Regions from separate parts of the Pseudomonas sp. IT-P12 genome, predicted to be linked through region 3. Evidence: predicted binding sites of a transcription regulator. Region 3 holds the regulator's gene; each other region holds the start of a gene.

Region 1 (5,041 bases), on a different contig from region 3:
CGACGATTGGCTTGAGGCCAGCTTCGAACGCTTTCTTGGTCACGAAACGGGTTTGCGGCATAGGGCCGTCCTGAGCGTCAACCAGCAGCAGAACGGAGTCGACCATCGACATCACGCGCTCTACTTCGCCGCCGAAGTCGGCGTGGCCCGGGGTGTCCACGATGTTGATGTGGTAGCCGTTCCAGTTGATGGCGGTGTTTTTCGCCAGAATGGTAATACCGCGCTCTTTTTCCTGGTCGTTGGAGTCCATCACGCGCTCGTCGTTGAGCTCGTTGCGCTCCAGGGTGCCGGATTGACGCAGGAGTTTGTCTACCAGGGTGGTTTTACCATGGTCAACGTGGGCAATGATGGCGATGTTGCGTAGATTTTCGATCACTTGTGTATCTCGATCAGAGGATTCGGTGTGCTGACAAGTCTTGGCAGCGATTAACAGTAGCGTCCGTGAAAGCCGTTACAGCTTGACGGTGGCGTCGGGGGGCCGGTGACGCAGGCCACAGGCAAACAGCCCCGGGCACTTAGCTCGGTCGATAAACGCGCACATTGGCATGCCCCTCACTGAGCAAATGGTGGGCATGCAGGCGACTCATCACGCCTTTGTCGCAATACAACAGGTACTGGCGAGTAGGGTCCAGTTCCTTGAAACGAGCGTTCAGTGCATAGAACGGCATCGTTTGTACCTCGATGCCAGCCAGCGCCAGCGGGTCATCCTCGGCCGCATCCGGGTGGCGGATGTCGATCACGATCTGACCGGCCAGCGCATCGCTGACTTCTTCAATCTGTACGTCCTGGCCCAGTTCATCGATCACGCGGTCGATGGGTACCAGCTTGGCGTTCTCGAGCGCACGCTCAAGCACTGCCATGTCGAATTCTTTCTCTTCGTGCTCTACGCGGTGGCGCTTGGCGGCGGTCTTCGGGTTGACCGAGATGACCCCGCAGTACTCCGGCATGTGCCGGGCGAAATCGGCCGTGCCGATTTCATTGGCCGTGTCGATGATGTCCTGCTTGTGACTGGCGATCAGCGGGCGCAGCACCAGCTTGTCGGTCACGCAATCGATGACGGACAGGTTCGGCAACGTCTGGCTCGACACCTGGGAGATCGCCTCACCGGTGACCAACGCGTCGATGTGCAGTCGATCGGCAATCCGGGAGGAAGCGCGCAACATCATACGCTTCAATACGACGCCCATATGACTGTTATCGACTTTTCCGAGAATTTCGCCCAACACTTCCTCGAACGGCACACTGACAAATAACACGCGTTGCGAGCTGCCGTACTTCTTCCAGATGAAATGCGCGACTTCCATGACGCCCAGTTCGTGGGCACGTCCGCCCAGATTGAAGAAGCAGAAATGCGCCATCAGCCCGCGCCGCATGATCTGGTAGGCGGCGACCGTCGAGTCGAAACCGCCCGACATCAGCACCAGCGTCTGCTCCAGCGCCCCCAGCGGATAACCGCCAATGCCATTGTGCTGGCTGTGGATGACGAACAACCGTTGGTCGCGAACTTCGATGCGGACTTCGATTTCCGGCTTTTTCAGGTCGATCCCGGCGGCACCGCACTGGCGTCGCAACTGGCTGCCCACGTACTTCTCGATGTCGATCGAGCTGAACGGGTGCTTGCCGGCGCGCTTGCAACGCACCGAGAAGATCTTCCCGGCCAGCGCATCGCCGTAATGCTGCTTGCACTTTTCGACGATGTCGTCGAAATCGCCCAGCGGGTATTCGTCGATCTGCAGGAAGTGCGCGATGCCCGGCATGCAGCTCAGGCGCTCGCCCATCTCTTTCAGGGCCTTGGGGTCGCTGACGCGGGTTTCCAGCTCGAGGTTGTCCCACACGCCGTTCACCACCACAGCCGGGTCCAGGTCGCGGAGCACGGCACGGATGTTCTTGGCCAACTGGCGGATGAAACGCATCCGTACCGGGCGGCTCTTGATGGTGATCTCGGGGAAGACTTTTACGATTAGTTTCATGAAAACAGCGCGCGCTGGGCCAGCCGAAAAAGGGGGGCGCGGATTATAGCGGAAATTGCTCAAGGTTTAACCAGTTAATGTGCAGAAGGTTTTACACGCACCAAAACAGGTCATTTGCGAATCCGGGCGCCACATTGTAGGGCGAGATTTTTCCGGATTCGCCTCCGCAAGCCTTTATAAGCGTGAAATTGAAGCAAAAAACCCATGCTGGGGCACTGGCATGCAATTTGCTCCCTTGTGAGGCAGGTTGCCTTGGCAGAGTATTCGCGCCGGCATCACACATATCTAAGGGCATCCACTACCCGCCCTAAGCCACCCGGAGGACAGTATGTCGAAGTCGGTTCAACTCATTAAAGATCATGACGTCAAGTGGATTGATCTGCGCTTCACGGACACCCGCGGCACTCAGCACCACGTGACCATGCCGGCTCGCGATGCGCTGGATGAAGACTTCTTCGAAGTCGGCAAAATGTTCGACGGTTCCTCCATTGCTGGCTGGAAAGGCATCGAAGCTTCCGACATGATCCTGCTGCCAGACGACGAAACCGCCGTTCTGGACCCGTTCACCGAAGAGCCGACCCTGATCCTGGTCTGCGACATCATCGAACCTTCGAGCATGCAAGGCTACGATCGCGACCCACGTGCGATCGCCAAGCGCGCCGAAGAGTACCTGAAGTCCACCGGCATCGGTGACACCGTATTCGCCGGCCCGGAGCCAGAATTCTTCATCTTCGACCAGGTGAAATTCAAGTCCGACATCTCCGGTTCCATGTTCAAGATCTACTCCGAACAAGGTTCGTGGATGTCCGACCAGGACGTGGAAGGCGGCAACAAAGGCCACCGTCCAGGCGTCAAAGGCGGCTACTTCCCGGTTCCGCCGTTTGACCACGACCACGAAATCCGTACCTCCATGTGCAACGCACTGGAAGAAATGGGCCTGACCGTCGAAGTTCACCACCACGAAGTGGCAACTGCCGGCCAGAACGAAATCGGCGTCAAGTTCAACACCCTGGTGAAGAAAGCCGACGAAACCCAGACCCTGAAGTACGTTGTGCACAACGTTGCCGACGCCTACGGCCGTACCGCTACCTTCATGCCTAAGCCTCTGTACGGCGATAACGGCTCGGGCATGCACGTTCACATGTCCATCTGGAAAGATGGCAAGAACACCTTCGCAGGCGAAGGCTATGCCGGCCTGTCCGACACCGCCCTGTACTTCATCGGCGGCATCATCAAGCACGGCAAGGCCCTGAACGGCTTCACCAACCCGGCCACCAACTCCTACAAGCGTCTGGTGCCAGGCTTCGAAGCCCCTGTCATGCTGGCCTACTCGGCGCGTAACCGTTCGGCTTCGATCCGTATTCCTTACGTGTCGAGCCCTAAAGCCCGCCGTATCGAAGCACGCTTCCCGGATCCAGCAGCCAACCCGTACCTGGCGTTCGCTGCACTGATGATGGCTGGCCTGGACGGCATCCAGAACAAGATCCACCCTGGCGACGCGGCTGACAAAAACCTGTACGACCTGCCGCCTGAAGAGGCGAAAGAGATCCCACAAGTTTGCGGCAGCCTGAAAGAAGCCCTGGAAGAACTGGACAAGGGCCGTGCGTTCCTGACCAAGGGCGGCGTGTTCTCCGACGACTTCATCGACGCTTACATCGCTCTGAAAAGCGAAGAAGAAATCAAGGTCCGCACCTTCGTACACCCGCTGGAATACGACCTGTACTACAGCTGCTGATCCGTTGACGCCTGCGCAAGCGGCGTGACGAAAAGAGGCCTCCTTCGGGAGGCCTTTTTTATGCCCGTATTTTTACTGGGCATACAAAACCCTGTGGGAGCGGGCTTGCTCGCGAATGCGGTGTGCCAGCTACGTTGATGTCGACTGATACACCGCATTCGCGAGCAAGCCCGCTCCCACAGGGTTCTGAAGATGTCGGTCCGATTGATAACAACTTGGGCCAATCGCCCACCCTGACCTATGCTGCAAGCCAACGCTCTCGCTTCTGGTCGATTTTATGGGTCGTGGTTTTCTGTTCATCCTGCTGTTGGTCGCCCTGCCCGTCGCCGCGCAGATCTACAAGTACACCGACGCCGCCGGCAACACCGCCTACAGCAATCAACCGCCCGACGGCGTCAAAGCCGAGCCGGTCGAATTGCCGCCCCTCAATAGCGTCGAGCGCCAGGCACCCCCGGCGCCACCGGTCGAAACCTCCAGCCGTGAGCGGCCCCTCGGCGCCTACGAGGTGCTGGAACTGACCAACCTGCCGACCAGCGAAGCCCTGCGCGCCAACAATGGTACGTTCACGGTCAACGTTCTGATCAAGCCCAGGCTGCAAGGGCCCCATCTATTCCGGCTGCTGCTGGACGACCAGCCGTACGGCCAGCCGAGCAACGTGCCGATCCTGCAACTGGTCAATGTCGATCGCGGCACCCACAACCTGGCGGTTCAGGTGATCGACGGGGAAAACGTCATCCAGCAGAGCCCCAGCGTGACCTTCACCCTGCAGCGGGTCCACACACCGTGAACGGGTGGCTGCTGATCGCCTGCCTGGTCGTGCTGCCAGCGTCGGCCGAGGTGTTCACCTATGTCGATGCCCAGGGCAACCGGGTCTTTACCGACCAGCCCGGCACCGGCAACGCCAAGCGCGTGCCCCTGGCGACGAGCAACCGCATGTCCGCCAACCCGACTGGCGCCGCGCCGCTGAAGGCCGAGAAAAAAGCCGCCGCCAGGCCCGCGCTCCACTACGACATGCTCAGGGTGCTGGTGCCCGAGCCGGACGCCACGATCCGCAGCAGTGCCGGCGAACTGATCGTCAGCATCACCAGCGAACCCGGCCTGCAACCGGGTCACCGCTACCGCCTGCTGCTCGACGGCCAGCCCACCGCCGAACCCGGCCCCAGTCCGGTATTCGCCTTGAGCAACATCGACCGGGGCAGCCATCAGCTGTCCATCGAGATCCTCGATGAACAGGGCCGAACGGTCGAGCGCACGGCCAATCAGCCCTTTCACATGCAGCGCATCTCCCTGGCGCAAAAACGCAAAACCCAGCCATGCACACTGACCGACTACGGCC
Region 2 (5,041 bases), on a different contig from region 3:
GCGGGTGCCTTGAACAGCACGGCAACCGTGATCAACACCCTGGGGCAGCGTTCCCAGGAAATCGGCGGCATTGTCGGGACGATCACTTCCATCGCCGAGCAAACCAACCTGCTGGCGCTCAACGCGGCGATCGAAGCGGCCCGTGCCGGTGAGCAGGGTCGTGGTTTTGCCGTGGTGGCCGATGAGGTGCGCAACCTGGCGTCCCGCACGCGTCAGGCGACTGACGAGATCTCCGGCATGATCCAGAGCATCCAGCAGGAAACCGGCAACGCCATCAGCACCATGGAGCAGGGCAACGTGCTGATGCAGGAAGGCCTGTCGCGCAACGCCAACGTCGCATCGGCGCTGGCGCGCATCGATGAACAGAGCCGCTCGGCGGGCCAGCAATTCGCAGCGATTACCACCGCGACCCAGGAACAGAGCAGCACCGCGACCCTGCTCAGCAGCAACCTGCAAAGCATTGCGTTGGCCAACAGCGAGCAGCGCGAAGTGGTGGCGAACCTGGCCGTCACGGCCAAGGAGCTGGAGAAACTGGCGGCAGATCTGCGGTCCGAGGTCGACCGGTTTCGTTGAGGTGCGGCTGAGATAGCTATCGCGAGCAGGCTCGCTCCCACAAGGTCCGGTGTATGCGGATCCATTGTGGGAGCGAGCCTGCTCGCGATTGGGCACGACTCAATCCCGAGCCTTACTGAGTCGCTGGCCGATACTGCAACGCTTCGGCCAGATGCTCACGTGCAATGCCTTCGACTTGCTCAAGATCCGCCAATGTACGCGCCACCTTGAGCAGTCGATGGGCGGACCTCAGTGACAGGTTCAATCGTTCGCAGGCTGTCTCCAGCCACGTTTCATCGGTTGCGGACAAGTGGCAGTGACGGCGCAAGCCCGGCAGGTCGAGGAAGGCATTGGCGCAGCCTTGGCGCCTGTGCTGCCGTTCGCGTGCATCGGCCACCCGCGTGGCGGCTGATGCAGTGTCTTCGCCGGGTTTTACCGCCGGATTCAGCGCCGTGGCTTCCCGGGCCACGGTCAGGTGCAAGTCGATGCGATCCAGCAGCGGCCCCGACAGTTTGTTGCGGTAGCGCTGCACCATGTCCGGCGTGCACGAACACCGGCCTGTGGGCTCGCCAAGATAGCCGCAGGGGCAAGGGTTCATCGCCGCCACCAACTGAAAGCGCGCCGGAAAGCGCACGCGTTCCCTGGCCCGGGCAATCACGATATGCCCGGACTCCAGCGGCTCTCTCAGCACCTCCAGCACCTTGCGATCAAACTCCGGCAGTTCATCGAGAAACAGCACGCCATGATGGGCCAGGGTAATTTCGCCCGGCTGCGGTTTTGAACTGCCCCCGACCAGCGCCGGACCGGACGCCGAGTGATGGGGCTGGCGAAATGGTCGTTGCGGCCAATGGGTCAGCGGTGCGCCGCTGGCCACTGACTGAATCGCTGCGACTTCCAGGGCTTCATGCTCGGCCAGGGGTGGCAGCAAGCCCGGCAATCGGCTGGCGAGCAGGGTCTTGCCCGTGCCCGGCGGTCCACTGAACAGCAGGTTATGCGCCCCCGCTGCCGCAATCAGCAGCGCGCGCTTGGCCGCCAGTTGGCCTTGCACTTCGCTGAGGTCGGGATAGGGTTTGGCGGCGTGGATCAGACCGTCCGAGGCATAAGGCTCAACCGGTGTATGCCCGTTGAAATGCGCCACCGCCTGCAGCAGATGATCCACCGCAATCACCCTCAATCCCGACGCCAGACACGCCTCTTCGGCATTCGCCCGGGGCACCACCAGCGTACGCCCGGCCCTGCGCGCCGCGAGCGCCGCCGGCAACACCCCGCGAACGGGCCGGACTTCGCCGGACAACGCCAGTTCGCCCAGGCATTCTACGTTGTCCAGGGTCAAGGTCGGCACTTGCACGCTCGCCGATAGAATCCCCAGGGCAATCGCCAGATCGAACCGCCCGCCATCCTTGGGCAAGTCTGCCGGCGCCAGATTCAGCGTGATCCGCCGCGCCGGAAACTGCAGCCCCGAATTGATGATCGCGCTGCGCACGCGATCCTTACTCTCCTTTACCGCCGCCTCCGGTAAACCCACCATGGTCAACGACGGCAAACCATTGGCCAGATGAACTTCAACGGTAACGGCAGGCGCATCCACGCCGACTTGGGCGCGGCTGTGGACGATGGAGAGGGACATGGTCGTTCCTTGAGCAAATAAGACGGCCGCTTCCTGCGGCTTTTTTTAAGGGTAGACGGGGGCCAGGGGTTCGGGCGGCAACAGCGAAGGCAAAGTTTCGCAGGATGTTGCGCGCCGGTTCTGGTGGGGTACGCAGGCTCAATTGGATCGATCAGCGAGGCAGGCCCCTGTACAAGCGGGCACGCTCGCGAGTTTCATTCGGTTGGCGGGGTCAGCTTCGCTTCCATTTCCGCGACCTTGGTTTCAAGCGCCTCCAGGCGGGCGCGGGTGCGCGCAAGGACGACCATCTGGCTGTCGAATTCTTCGCGGCTCACCAGGTCCAGTTTGCTGAAGGCGCTTTGCAGCAGCATCTTGAACTGGCTTTCGATTTCGCTTTTCGGCAGCGGCGTGTCGCCGCTGAAGAGACGGGAGGCGGTGCCGGTCAGGGCGTCGAGGAAGTCTTTGGGCGCAAGCATGGGCAATGTCCTGTAAACGAGGCCCGCAGTGTATCACGCAGCGTCCCAAGCCCATTCCGACCACTGGTCCTGCACGCTTTTCGCGCATACGGACGGACGGCAACGCACCGTTGTTGTGCGTATAAGCCGGGCCATCAAAGCGCAACGGCCTATTGATGCGGGCAAGCGATTGAATTCCGGGGTTTTTGCCGAGCTGGCAAGCTTTCTGCTTAGTCGGTAGTAACCCATGCACTGATGCAGTCGCTGTGACGAATGCAGTGCGCCAAGCGGAACGGGGGAAGTGTTTCGCGCGGAGCGGTTAGCTGGCGTCGGACGGGCAGGTAAGGCCGACGATGCGTTACAAAGCCAGGCACTGCGCTTAGACTTGAGACGGGTTTGTTTTCCTGGGGCAAGTCCACCAATTCGGGAGAGAGTTTTCATGAAGCTAGTCACTGCCATCATCAAGCCGTTCAAGTTGGACGACGTGCGCGAGTCGTTGTCCGAGATCGGCGTGCAGGGCATTACCGTCACTGAAGTCAAAGGCTTCGGTCGGCAGAAGGGTCACACCGAGCTGTATCGCGGCGCGGAGTACGTGGTCGATTTCCTGCCAAAGGTGAAGATTGATGTCGCCATTGACGACAAGGATCTCGACCGGGTTATCGAGGCGATAACCAAGGCCGCCAACACCGGCAAGATCGGTGACGGCAAGATCTTCGTGGTCAATCTGGAACAGGCGATTCGCATCCGTACCGGCGAAACCGATACCGACGCAATCTAAGCCGCCACAAACCCCAACGCCCCAGGAGAAAACAATATGACTCTGCGTAAATTCGCAGGGCTAGGAGCCCTGTTGTCCATCGTAATGCCAAGCCTGGCCATGGCGGCAGACGAAGTGGCAGCCCCAGTCCTCAATTCCGGCGACACCGCCTGGATGCTGACCTCGACAGCCCTGGTGCTGTTCATGACCATTCCCGGCCTCGCGCTGTTCTACGGCGGTATGGTTCGCTCGAAAAACATTCTTTCCGTGATGATGCAGTGCTTCGCCATTACCGGTCTGATCAGCATCCTGTGGGTCATTTATGGCTACAGCATCGCGTTCGACACCACGGGCATGGAGCAGGGCGTCGTCAACTTCAACTCCTTCTTCGGTGGCATGGGCAAGGCCTTCCTCGCCGGCGTCACGCCAGCCAGCCTGACCGGCCCGGCGGCGTTGTTCCCTGAAGCGGTGTTCATCACCTTCCAGATGACCTTCGCCATCATCACCCCGGCGCTGATCGTCGGTGCCTTCGCCGAGCGCATGAAGTTCTCCGCGATGCTGGTGTTCATGGGCATCTGGTTCACCCTGGTGTATGCACCGATTGCACACATGGTCTGGTCCGGCAACGGCGGCCTGATGTGGGACTGGGGCGTGCTCGATTTCGCGGGCGGCACCGTGGTGCACATCAACGCCGGTATCGCCGGTCTGGTCGCGTGCATCGTGCTTGGCAAGCGTAAAGGCTTCCCGACCACTCCGATGGCTCCGCATAACCTGGGTTACACCCTGATGGGCGCCGCCATGCTGTGGGTCGGCTGGTTCGGTTTCAACGCCGGTTCCGCCGCCGCCGCCAACGGCACCGCCGGCATGGCGATGCTGGTCACCCAGATCGCGACCGCCGCCGCTGCACTGGGCTGGATGTTCGCCGAGTGGGTCACCCACGGCAAACCAAGTGCACTGGGTATCGCTTCGGGTGTGGTCGCCGGCCTGGTCGCCATCACTCCGGCCGCTGGCACCGTGGGCCCGATGGGCGCGCTGGTGATCGGCCTGGCAGCGGGCGTGGTGTGCTTCTTCTGCGCCACCACCCTGAAACGCAAACTCGGTTATGACGACTCCCTGGACGCCTTCGGCGTGCACGGTATCGGCGGTATCCTCGGCGCGATCCTGACCGGTGTGTTCGCCGCACCGTCCCTGGGTGGCTTCGGCACCGTCACCGACATCGCCGCACAAGTCTGGATCCAGTGCAAAGGCGTGGGCTTCACCGTTATCTACACAGCGATCGTCACCTACATCATCCTCAAGGTGCTGGACGCTGTCATGGGCTTGCGTGTCACCGAAGAAGAAGAGGCTGTCGGCATCGACCTGGCGCTTCACAACGAGCGCGGCTACAACCTGTAAAACGCGCAACAAAAAAACTGCCCGGCTTGCCGGGCATTTTTTTGCCCGGGATTTGTCAGTGAAGATACTGCTGAAAGGTTTTTTCGTACCTGTTTTATAGCGTTTGCAGTGGGCGTTTTTTTACGGTCAATCACTTACGTGATTGAAGGAATATTAGGGTCTTTGTTTTTTCCCAGAGCGCGCTAGAATGCGCCCCGAACGTGCGGAGAACTGTATGTGGCAACAGACTCTGATTACCCTGCGGGCAAGGCCCCGGGGCTTTCATCTGGTAACGGA
Region 3 (5,041 bases):
AAGCTGGCCAGTCTCGGGTTGCTGATCGGGTTTTGCCTGATGATGGTGATGGATACGGCGCTGGCGTGACACGGACGATGCAGCAGCCGGGTGCCCGGCTGCTACGGGACGGACTTCATTCGCCTTCGTCGAAGTAGTTGTTGATTAACGCCACCAGCGCATCCAGCGCTTCCTGTTCCTGCTCGCCTTCCGTGCTTAGATGGATTTTGGTGCCCTTGCCGGCGGCGAGCATCATCATGGCCATGATGCTTTTGCCGTCGACCATGGAGGTCGGTGTGCGTCCGGCCCTGATCTGGCAAGGGAATTGACCGGCTACGCCGACGAATTTGGCGGAAGCACGGGCATGCAAGCCCAGCTTGTTGATGATTTCGATTTCCAGAGCAGGCATCGCGATGTGAATCCTTTAGCTGAGGTCGCGGTGGCGGACCTGGACGTTCTTCAGGGATTTTTGCAGGACCTGGCCCAGACGTTCGGTCAGGTAGACGGAGCGGTGGTGCCCGCCCGTGCAGCCAATGGCGATGGTGACGTAAGCGCGGTTGCTGGCGGCGAAGCGGGGCAGCCATTTGAGCAGGTACGTGGAAATGTCCTGGAACATCTCCTCGACGTCCGGCTGTGCCGCCAGGTACTCGGCCACCGGTTGATCAAGCCCGGACTGCTCGCGCAGTTCCGGCTTCCAGTAAGGGTTCGGCAGGCAACGTACGTCGAACACCAGGTCGGCATCCACCGGCATGCCGCGCTTGAATCCAAACGACTCCACCAGGAACGCCGTTCCGGGCTCCGGCTGGTTCAACAGGCGCAGCTTGATGGTATCGCGCAACTGATACAGGTTCAGATTGGTGGTGTTGACCTTGAGGTCGGCGAGGTCGGCAATCGGCCCCAGCAGGGCGGCCTCATCCTCGATCGCCTCGGCCAGGGAGCGGTTGGCGCTGCTCAGCGGGTGACGTCGACGGGTTTCCGAGAAGCGCTTGAGTAACGTCTCTTCATCGGCATCCAGATACAGGACGTCGCACTGGATATGCCGGCTGCGGACTTCCTCGAGCAGTTCGGGGAAACGGCTGAGATGGCTCGGCAGGTTGCGCGCGTCGATGGAGACGGCGACCAGCGGTTGCGTCAGTTCAGTATGGATCAGCGCGCGTTCGGCCAGTTCCGGCAACAACCCTGCCGGGAGGTTGTCGATGCAGTAGTAACCATTGTCCTCGAGCACGTCGAGCGCGGTACTTTTACCTGAGCCGGAACGGCCACTGACGATGATCAAGCGCATGATTAGTGCCCGTTCTGCTCGTCCAGGACAACCTGATACAAGGCTTCATTGCTCGAAGCGCTGCGCAGGCGATCACGGACTTCCTTGCGATCGAGCATGCTGGCGATCTGGCGGAGCAATTCAAGGTGCGCATCGGTAGCGGCTTGCGGGACCAGCAGAACGAACAGCAGGTCGACCGGAGCGCCGTCGATGGCGTCAAAATCGATGGGTGCATCCAGGTGCATCAAGGCACTGACGGGTGAGATACAACCTTTGAGCCGACAGTGGGGAATGGCGATGCCGTTGCCAAAACCGGTCGAGCCGAGTTTTTCACGGGCTATCAGGGCCTCGAAAACATCTTGCATCTCCAGATCGGGGACTTCCCGGGCGATCAGGTTGGCAATTTGCTCGAGGGCTTTCTTTTTACTGCCTCCCGGCACGTTCACCAGGGAACGGCCGGGGGTCAGGATGCTTTCAAGTCGGATCATGGGTTGGGGGTGTTAACGACCGGTTGCGCCCTGGAGGAGGCTCTGGGTCTTTTCCTTATGCTTTTTGAGTTGTTTATCCAGCTTGTCGGTCAATGCGTCGATCGCCGCGTACATATCGGTATGTTCCGCGTTGGCGACGACTTCATTGCCGGGAATATGCAGCGTGGCTTCGATTTTCTGCTTCAGCTTCTCGACCGTCATCGTGACCTGCACGTTGGTGATCTTGTCGAAATGCCGCTCCAGTCGTTGGAGTTTTTCGCCGATGTAGGTGCGAAGAGGTTCGGTCACTTCCAGTTGGTGTCCACTGATATTGACTTGCATACAGCTTCTCCTTCGTTGCCAGTGCATAAAGCGGTAGATCCGATGATCTACCACTGGAACGCTGTGGCGTGGCCCTACATCAACCGCTTGCGTTCGCTCGAAGGCGCGATCCCGAGGGATTCGCGGTACTTGGCGACGGTGCGGCGAGCCACCTGAATGCCTTGTGCCTCCAGTAAACCAGCGATCTTGCTGTCACTCAACGGCTTTTTCTGATTTTCCGCGGCAACCAGTTTTTTGATGATTGCGCGAATCGCCGTGGACGAGCATTCGCCGCCTTCGGAGGTGCTGACATGGCTGGAGAAAAAGTATTTCAGCTCATAGATGCCCCGGGGGGTATGCATGAATTTCTGCGTGGTCACCCGGGAAATCGTCGATTCGTGCATGCCCACCGCTTCGGCGATGTCATGCAGGACCAGCGGTTTCATGGCTTCGTCGCCGTATTCCAGAAAACCGCGCTGATGTTCGACGATCTGGGTGGCCACTTTCATCAGCGTTTCGTTGCGGCTTTGCAGGCTCTTGATGAACCAGCGAGCCTCCTGCAACTGATTGCGCATGAAGGTGTTGTCGGCGCTGGTGTCGGCGCGGCGCACGAAACCGGCATATTGGGCGTTGACCCGCAGCCGTGGCACCGACTCCTGATTCAGTTCCACCAGCCAGCGCTCGTTGTCCTTGCGCACGATCACGTCGGGAACGACGTATTCGGCTTCACTGGACTCGATCTGCGAGCCCGGGCGCGGATTGAGGCTTTGAACCAGTTCGATCACCTGGCGCAGCTCGTCTTCCTTGAGTTTCATGCGGCGCATCAGCTGGCTGTAGTCGCGACTGCCGAGCAGGTCGATGTAGTCGCTGACCAGGCGCTTGGCTTCGGCCAGCCAGGGGGTCTTGGCGGGCAACTGGCGCAATTGCAGCAGCAGGCATTCGCCGAGATTGCGGGCGGCAATGCCGGCCGGTTCGAATTGCTGGATGCGGTGCAGGACGGCTTCGATTTCGTCCAGTTCGATGTCCAGTTCCGGATCGAAGGCTTCGAGGATTTCTTCGAGGGTTTCGTCCAGGTAACCCTGGTTGTTGATGCAATCGATCAGGGTGACGGCAATCAGGCGATCGGTGTCGGACATCGGCGCCAGGTTCAGTTGCCACAGCAGGTGGCTTTGCAGGCTTTCACCGGCCGAGGTGCGGGTGGTGAAATCCCACTCGTCGTCATCGTTGCTCGGCAGGCTGCTGGCGCTGGTCTGGTAAACGTCTTCCCAGGCGGTGTCGACGGGCAGTTCATTGGGGATGCGCTCGTTCCAGTCGCCTTCCTCGAGGTTGTCGACCGTCGGCGTGCTTTCCTGGTAGGAGGGTTCCTGGATTTCGGTGTTGGGCTTGTGTTCGACGTTGTCGGCCATGGGGTCGGAGTTATCGAAGTCGTCGCCTTCTTCCTGGCGTTCGAGCATCGGATTGGACTCCAGGGCCTCCTGGATTTCCTGTTGCAGGTCCAGGGTCGACAATTGGAGCAGGCGGATGGCCTGTTGCAGCTGCGGTGTCATCGTCAGCTGCTGGCCCATTCTCAAGACTAGCGATGGTTTCATGGCAGGGGCTTAACACCTTATTCCGGCGCGCATGCGCCATCCACTACAGGGCGCCGGAGCGCCAAACATAAGCAAATTATATGCCCGAAATAACATCGTTTGCCTAGAGCGCTGTAACAATAAAAAAATCTTGATTTTTCATCGGTACGAGCGCTCGGCCGCCCAGCCCGTGGCCTCAGTGCTTACAGGCGGAACTCATGGCCCAGATAAACTTCCTTGACCAGGTCGTTGGCCAGGATGGTGGCAGAGTCGCCCTCGGCGATCAGCTGTCCATCGTTGACGATATAGGCGGTTTCGCAGATATCCAGGGTTTCGCGGACGTTGTGGTCGGTGATCAGCACGCCAATGCCCTTGGCCTTGAGGTGGTGAATGATCTGCTTGATGTCGCCCACGGAAATCGGGTCCACACCGGCGAAGGGTTCGTCGAGGAGGATGAATTTCGGGCTGGTGGCCAGTGCGCGGGCGATTTCCACGCGACGGCGCTCACCACCGGACAGGCTCATGCCGAGGTTGTCGCGGATATGGCTGATGTGGAATTCCTGCAGCAGGCTTTCCAGTTCCTTGCGACGGCCGGCCTTGTCGAGTTCCTTGCGCGTCTCGAGGATCGCCATGATGTTGTCGGCAACGGAGAGCTTGCGGAAGATCGACGCTTCCTGCGGCAGGTAGCCGATACCGGCCTTCGCACGGCCGTGCATCGGCTGGTGGCTGACGTCCAGGTCGTCGATCAGGACGCGGCCCTGATCGGCCTGGACCAGACCGACGATCATGTAGAAGCAGGTGGTCTTGCCGGCGCCGTTGGGGCCGAGCAGGCCGACGATCTGACCGCTGTCGATGGACAGGCTGACGTCGCGCACGACCTGGCGGCTCTTGTAGCTCTTGGCCAGATGCTGAGCTTTCAGAGTTGCCATTACTGGGCCTTCTGCTCGTCGGTTTTCTTTTTCGGCTGGATCACCATGTCGATCCGCGGACGCGACTCGGTCACGTTGGTGCCTGTGGCACGGCCGGCGCTGGCGAGCTTCTTGTTGGTGTCATAGACGATTTTCTCGCCCTGGGTCACGTTGCCGTCCTTGTCGACGACCTTGGCCCGATCGATCAGTACCACGCGGTCTTGCGTGGCGTGGTACTGGATGGTGACGCCCCAGCCTTGCACCGGCTTGGTGTCGCCCGCCGTTTGCAGTTGCTCGAAGTAGGCGAGGTTGCCGACCGAAGTCACCACGTCGATGTCACCGTTCGGGGCGCGGGTCATGGTCACCTTGTTGCCGGTGACCTTCATCGAGCCCTGGGTGATGATGACGTCGCCGGTGTAGGTGGCAACGCCATTCTTGTCGTCCAGCTGGGCGTCGTCGGCCTGAATGCGGATAGGCTGCTGCTGATCGGTCGGCAGAGCCCAGGCGCTCACGCTTCCCAGTGCTGCGCCCAGACCG
Region 4 (5,041 bases), on a different contig from region 3:
AAAAGATCTCAAGACCCAGAACAGCATACAAATCCTCGGCATCACTCCCGTCTGATACACCTCCAGGCACACCTGTGTCACAACCAGACCTTGGCAGCGCCGCTGACAAAGGGCTAATCTGCAAGCGAGATCAGCGAATGGATCGCTAAGGTCTGGTCTTGTCAGCTACATGCTTGTTTCCCATCGCAGTGCTCGCGTTTTCAGGATGCGGGCGTCGGGAGTACGGAAAGTCTATCCATCGGTTTGAGGAGGACGTTTCATGAGCACAGAAGCCTATCAAGAAGACATCAGCAGCTCGGTGCTGCGCCGCATGAAAGAAGGCGGTTTCGATTTTTCCCGATTCCATCCCATCGAGTTCTACGCCATTTTCCCGGACGAGGAGCGGGCACGCAGGGCGGCGGGGCATTACTGTGGTGAATCCTTGAATGCACAGGTCAGCGCTCGGGACGACGGTGCGTGGTCCCTGGAGCTGAGCAAGGTGATGTACGCCACCTATGACGGCATTGGCGACTTTGAGCAGGATTTCGAGGCTGTGGTCGAGCCGTTGGGCGGCATTATCGAAGGATGGGGCGTCAAGCAGGAGGTACGAGGGCGACTCGCCTGACATCATGAACAGTAGCCAACAACGGCTGACCTTCGGGTTGGCCGTTTTCGTTCGTGCGCGGCGCAAAAGCGTATTGGCAAAATCCTGAAACAAGAATGCCGAACAAAAAAAAGCCGCCTGGGCAGGCGGCTAAAAGGGAAGTTCGGTGAGCATTTCCAGCGAATGAGTGGATTATCCGCATCCACGGCCGGGCAGTGAAATCAACTCTGGCTATGCTGCTGATAGACGACAGCATTGCTTTGCAATGAAGCGGGGATGATCAGGTTGGGGCATTTGGCGCACAGGAATGGTGCGGCGTAGCCGGGGCGGTTTTCCAACCGATTGATATGAAAGCGTTTATGCCGATGGCACGGGCCTTGCGAAGGCCTGTCAGTCCGGGTGACAAGGAGTACGGCATGATCCGCACCTATTACGATGAGATGTACGATGCCGGCGGCCAGGTCCGCCCGCATTACCGGGAGTTTGCCCGTTGGCTGGCTGAAACGCCTGACGAGCTGCTGGCTCAACGGCGACGCGAGGCCGATCTGCTGTTTCATCGCGCCGGAATTACCTTCACGCTCTATGGGGACGAGCAGGGCACCGAGCGCCTGATTCCCTTCGACACCATTCCGCGCAGCATCCCGGCCAGCGAATGGCGGATTGTCGAGCGCGGCTGCATCCAGCGAGTCAAGGCGTTGAACATGTTCCTCGCCGACCTGTACCACGAGCAGCGCATCATCCGGGCCGGCATCATTCCGGCGGAACAGGTGCTGGCCAACGAACAGTACCAGTTGGCGATGCAAGGCCTGGATCTGCACCGGGATATCTACTCCCATATTTCCGGGGTCGATCTGGTGCGCGATGGCGACGGCACCTACTACGTGCTCGAGGACAACCTGCGCACCCCCAGCGGTGTGAGCTACATGCTCGAAGACCGCAAGATGATGATGCGCCTGTTCCCCGAGTTGTTCTCGACCCAGCGCATCGCGCCGATCGACCACTACCCGAACCTGTTGCTCGACACCCTGAAAAGCTCCAGCCCGATCGATAACCCGAGCGTGGTGGTGCTGACGCCGGGCCGCTTCAACAGTGCCTTTTTCGAGCACGCGTTTCTGGCCCGGGAAATGGGGGTTGAGCTGGTGGAGGGCGCGGACCTGTTCGTGCGTGATGACAAGGTGTTCATGCGCACCACGGACGGGCCCAAGGCGGTCGATGTGATCTACCGTCGGCTCGACGACGCGTTCCTCGATCCGCTGGCGTTCAACCCCGACTCCATGCTCGGCGTCCCGGGACTGCTGTCGTCCTACCGTTCCGGCAACGTGGTGCTGGCGAACGCCATCGGCACCGGCGTGGCCGACGACAAGTCGGTGTATCCGTTTGTCACCGACATGATCCGTTTCTACCTCGACGAAGAGCCGATCCTGAAGAACGTCCCGACGTTCCAGTGTCGCAATCCTTCCGAGCTTTCCCATGTCCTGGCCAACCTCCCGGACCTGGTGGTCAAGGAAACCCAGGGCTCCGGCGGTTACGGGATGCTGGTGGGGCCAGCGGCGACGGCGGCGGAAATCGAATCGTTCCGCGCGCGCATCAAGGCCAAGCCCCACGCGTACATCGCGCAACCGACGTTGTCCCTGTCGACCTGCCCGACCTTTGTCGAAAACGGCATTGCCCCGCGCCATATCGACCTGCGTCCGTTTGTATTGTCTGGCCGCGAAACCCGGGTTGTGCCCGGTGGTCTGACCCGTGTCGCCTTGCGTGAAGGTTCCCTGGTGGTGAACTCCTCCCAGGGCGGCGGAACCAAGGACACCTGGGTGGTCGAGGATTGAAGGAAGCCTGCCATGTTAAGTAGAACTGCCTCGGATTTGTATTGGATGTCGCGCTACCTGGAGCGGGCGGAAAACCTCGCCCGGATGCTCGACATCAGTTATTCGCTGTCGCTGATGCCACAGGATGGCCGCGGTGATGGCCTGCATGAACTGGCGATGCCGCTGCTGATCACCGGCACCCTGGACGACTACCTGGAGCGTCACGGCGAGTTGCATGCCGAACGCCTGCTGCATTTTTTTGCGCTGGACGCGGCCAACCCGGCGAGCATCTACAGCTGCCTGGGTGCGGCGCGGGCCAGCGCCCATGCGGTACGTGGGCGAATCACCGCCGACATGTGGGAAAACATCAACGCCACCTGGCTGGAAATTCGCGGCATCGCCGAACAGGGCTTGAGTCGTTATGGCATGAGCCGTTTCTGCGAATGGATCAAGGAACGTTCGCACCTGTTTCGCGGCGCGTCCTACGGCACGATCATGCGCAACGACGCCTTCCGCTTCATTCGCCTGGGCACCTTCATCGAGCGCGCCGACAACACGTTGCGCCTGCTCGACGCCCGCTACGAGATGGCCGGCGACCAGGCCGAAGCGGTCAGCGACGGCACGGCTCACGCGTATTACCAGTGGAGTGCATTGTTGCGGGCGCTGTCGTCGTTCGAGGCCTACACCGAGATCTACCGCGACGCACCCGGCGCCCGGCATGTCGCCGAGTTGCTGTTGCTGCGCGTCGACGTACCGCGCTCCCTGCGCGCCTGCACCGAGGAAATCGACCAGATCCTCGCGCAACTGCCGGGTGCCAACGGTCGTCCCGCGCAACGCCTGGCAGCGGAAATGGACGCCCGCCTGCGCTACACCGGCATCAACGAAATCCTCGACGAAGGCCTGCACGCCTGGCTGACCGAGTTCATCCCGCTGGTGCGCCAGTTGGGTAACGCCATACACAGTTCCTACCTGGAGGCTGCATGAGACTTTCCATTAGTCACGAGACCACCTATCACTACGAAGATCAGGTCCGAGCCAGCATCCAATACCTGCGCCTGACGCCCCACGACAGCGAGCGCCAGCACGTGCTCAGCTGGCAGCTCGACCTGCCGCGCCCGGTGCGTGCGCAACTCGATCCGTTCGGCAACATCCTGCATGTGCTGACCATGGACGAGCCGCACGAAGCGATCATCATCGGCGCCCGGGGCCAGGTCGATATCGACGAGCTGCGCGAAGCCGAGCACGAGAGCCAGTCGGCGCTGCCTTTTCTGCGCTTCACGCGCCTGACCGAAGCCGACGAGGCATTGCGGGCTTTCGCCGAAAAGACCTGCAAGACCCGTCGGGATCGCACGGCACTGATCGACCTGATGCATGGCCTGAACTCACAAATGACCTACACGCCGGGTTCCACCGAGGTGGATACCAGCGCGGCCCAGGCGTTCGCCGGGCGCTCCGGGGTGTGCCAGGACCACACCCATGCCTTCCTGGCCTGTGCCCGCAGCCTGGGTGTGCCGTCGCGCTACGTGTCGGGCTATCTGTACAGCGAGAACTCCGAGCACCTGGCCAGCCACGCCTGGGCGGAAGCCTGGCTGGATGACGCCTGGTACAGCTTTGATGTGACCAACGAACTGGCGCGGCCGGAGCGCCATCTGAAGCTGGCGGTGGGCCTGGATTACCTGGACGCCTGCCCGGTACGCGGAATGCGCCGGGGCGGGGGCTGTGAGCAGATGCACGCCAAGGTGCTGGTGTCGCCGACGCCGACGCCGGTCATTTCCGTCCAGCAGCAATAATCGCCAACATCCCTCGAACCCTGTGAGAGCGGGCAAGCCCGCTTTCACAGGGCAAAGCGATTCAGGGGCTGACCTTGCGCCCCGCCATGTGCTGCAAATACCCCACCAGACTCTCCAGCTCCGCGTCCGGCAACACCGACGGGGCGAACCCCGGCATCTTCGCCTGTGGCCACTGGCGCAAACTCTGTGGATCACGGATGTACCGTTTAAGGAAGTCCGCGCCGAAATACTCGGTCGGATTGAACGGGATATTCAGGTCCGGCCCAAACTGAGCATCGCCCGCGCCATTGAGGCGATGGCACGCCAGACAGTTCTTCTGAAAGAGGGCGAAGCCCTGGTTGACCGGGTCGTCCGCTTTCAGCGCCGGATCGGGCAGCAGCGCCGGGAAACGCTCGGCCACCGGCGCCAGGCGCTTGATGGCGGCCACCTGAAAGGGCCACTGCTCCGGGCTGATGTTGCCGGCCTGCGGATCCGTCCAGACCAGGTAAAACGGTCCTGCACTCGGCTTGCCGGACGACAGTGCCGGCCAGGGGTTGGCGGGCTCCTCGATGGCCAGCCAGGCCCGCGCGCCCTTGGCATTGAGCAACGGCGCGGCCGCCAGTTCGGCGGCAAAGCCATCCAGCGCCACGGCCTGAAGGTGATCGCCCGGCTTGATGCCCGTCAGCAACGCTGCCAGGGGCACGGCGCGATAGCTCATGTCCTTTTTATAGGAAACGTCGTTGTCGATCGTGATGGTCTGGGCCTGAGGATGCTCGAGCAAGTCCTCGGTCTGCCAGGTGCGGCTGTTCGCGCCCAGCTCCAGGTTCAGCTGTGCGGCATACAGGGGCGAGCCAAGCAGCAAGGCCCCGAGCAGAATGAGCATT

The links. Region 3 encodes sigma-54, which starts transcription at its own class of promoters, with help from an activator protein. Its sites were predicted from a motif close to ANTGGCATNNANNTTGCTNT; they were not measured.
Region 1: glnA (type I glutamate--ammonia ligase) is a predicted target of sigma-54. The motif match lies at 2,185-2,204, and genes of this name have one in related genera.
Region 2: glnK (P-II family nitrogen regulator) is a predicted target of sigma-54. The motif match lies at 2,827-2,846, and genes of this name have one in related genera.
Region 4: ACM6IM_RS12210 (circularly permuted type 2 ATP-grasp protein) is a predicted target of sigma-54. The motif match lies at 948-967, and genes of this name have one in related genera.

The regions. Positions count from the first base shown of each region.
Region 1 is NZ_CATKPY010000023.1:190,142-195,182, reverse strand. It holds gene typA (translational GTPase TypA) at 1-376, opposite strand, end outside; gene thiI (tRNA uracil 4-sulfurtransferase ThiI) at 516-1,970, opposite strand; gene glnA (type I glutamate--ammonia ligase) at 2,299-3,705, shown strand; gene ACM6IM_RS19165 (DUF4124 domain-containing protein) at 3,983-4,492, shown strand; gene ACM6IM_RS19160 (DUF4124 domain-containing protein) at 4,489-5,041, shown strand, end outside.
Region 2 is NZ_CATKPY010000024.1:292,175-297,215, forward strand. It holds gene ACM6IM_RS22230 (methyl-accepting chemotaxis protein) at 1-573, shown strand, start outside; gene ACM6IM_RS22235 (YifB family Mg chelatase-like AAA ATPase) at 686-2,179, opposite strand; gene ACM6IM_RS22240 (accessory factor UbiK family protein) at 2,374-2,634, opposite strand; gene glnK (P-II family nitrogen regulator) at 3,053-3,391, shown strand; gene ACM6IM_RS22250 (ammonium transporter) at 3,428-4,765, shown strand; gene ACM6IM_RS22255 (secondary thiamine-phosphate synthase enzyme YjbQ) at 4,980-5,041, shown strand, end outside.
Region 3 is NZ_CATKPY010000028.1:183,328-188,368, forward strand. It holds gene ACM6IM_RS29155 (ZIP family metal transporter) at 1-69, shown strand, start outside; gene ACM6IM_RS29160 (HPr family phosphocarrier protein) at 116-388, opposite strand; gene rapZ (RNase adapter RapZ) at 404-1,261, opposite strand; gene ptsN (PTS IIA-like nitrogen regulatory protein PtsN) at 1,264-1,728, opposite strand; gene hpf (ribosome hibernation-promoting factor, HPF/YfiA family) at 1,741-2,049, opposite strand; gene ACM6IM_RS29180 (RNA polymerase factor sigma-54) at 2,124-3,617, opposite strand; gene lptB (LPS export ABC transporter ATP-binding protein) at 3,800-4,525, opposite strand; gene lptA (lipopolysaccharide transport periplasmic protein LptA) at 4,525-5,041, opposite strand, start outside.
Region 4 is NZ_CATKPY010000021.1:697,775-702,815, reverse strand. It holds gene ACM6IM_RS12220 (hypothetical protein) at 1-55, shown strand, start outside; gene ACM6IM_RS12215 (ribonuclease E inhibitor RraB) at 260-604, shown strand; gene ACM6IM_RS12210 (circularly permuted type 2 ATP-grasp protein) at 1,000-2,409, shown strand; gene ACM6IM_RS12205 (alpha-E domain-containing protein) at 2,422-3,372, shown strand; gene ACM6IM_RS12200 (transglutaminase family protein) at 3,369-4,178, shown strand; gene ACM6IM_RS12195 (c-type cytochrome) at 4,240-5,041, opposite strand, start outside.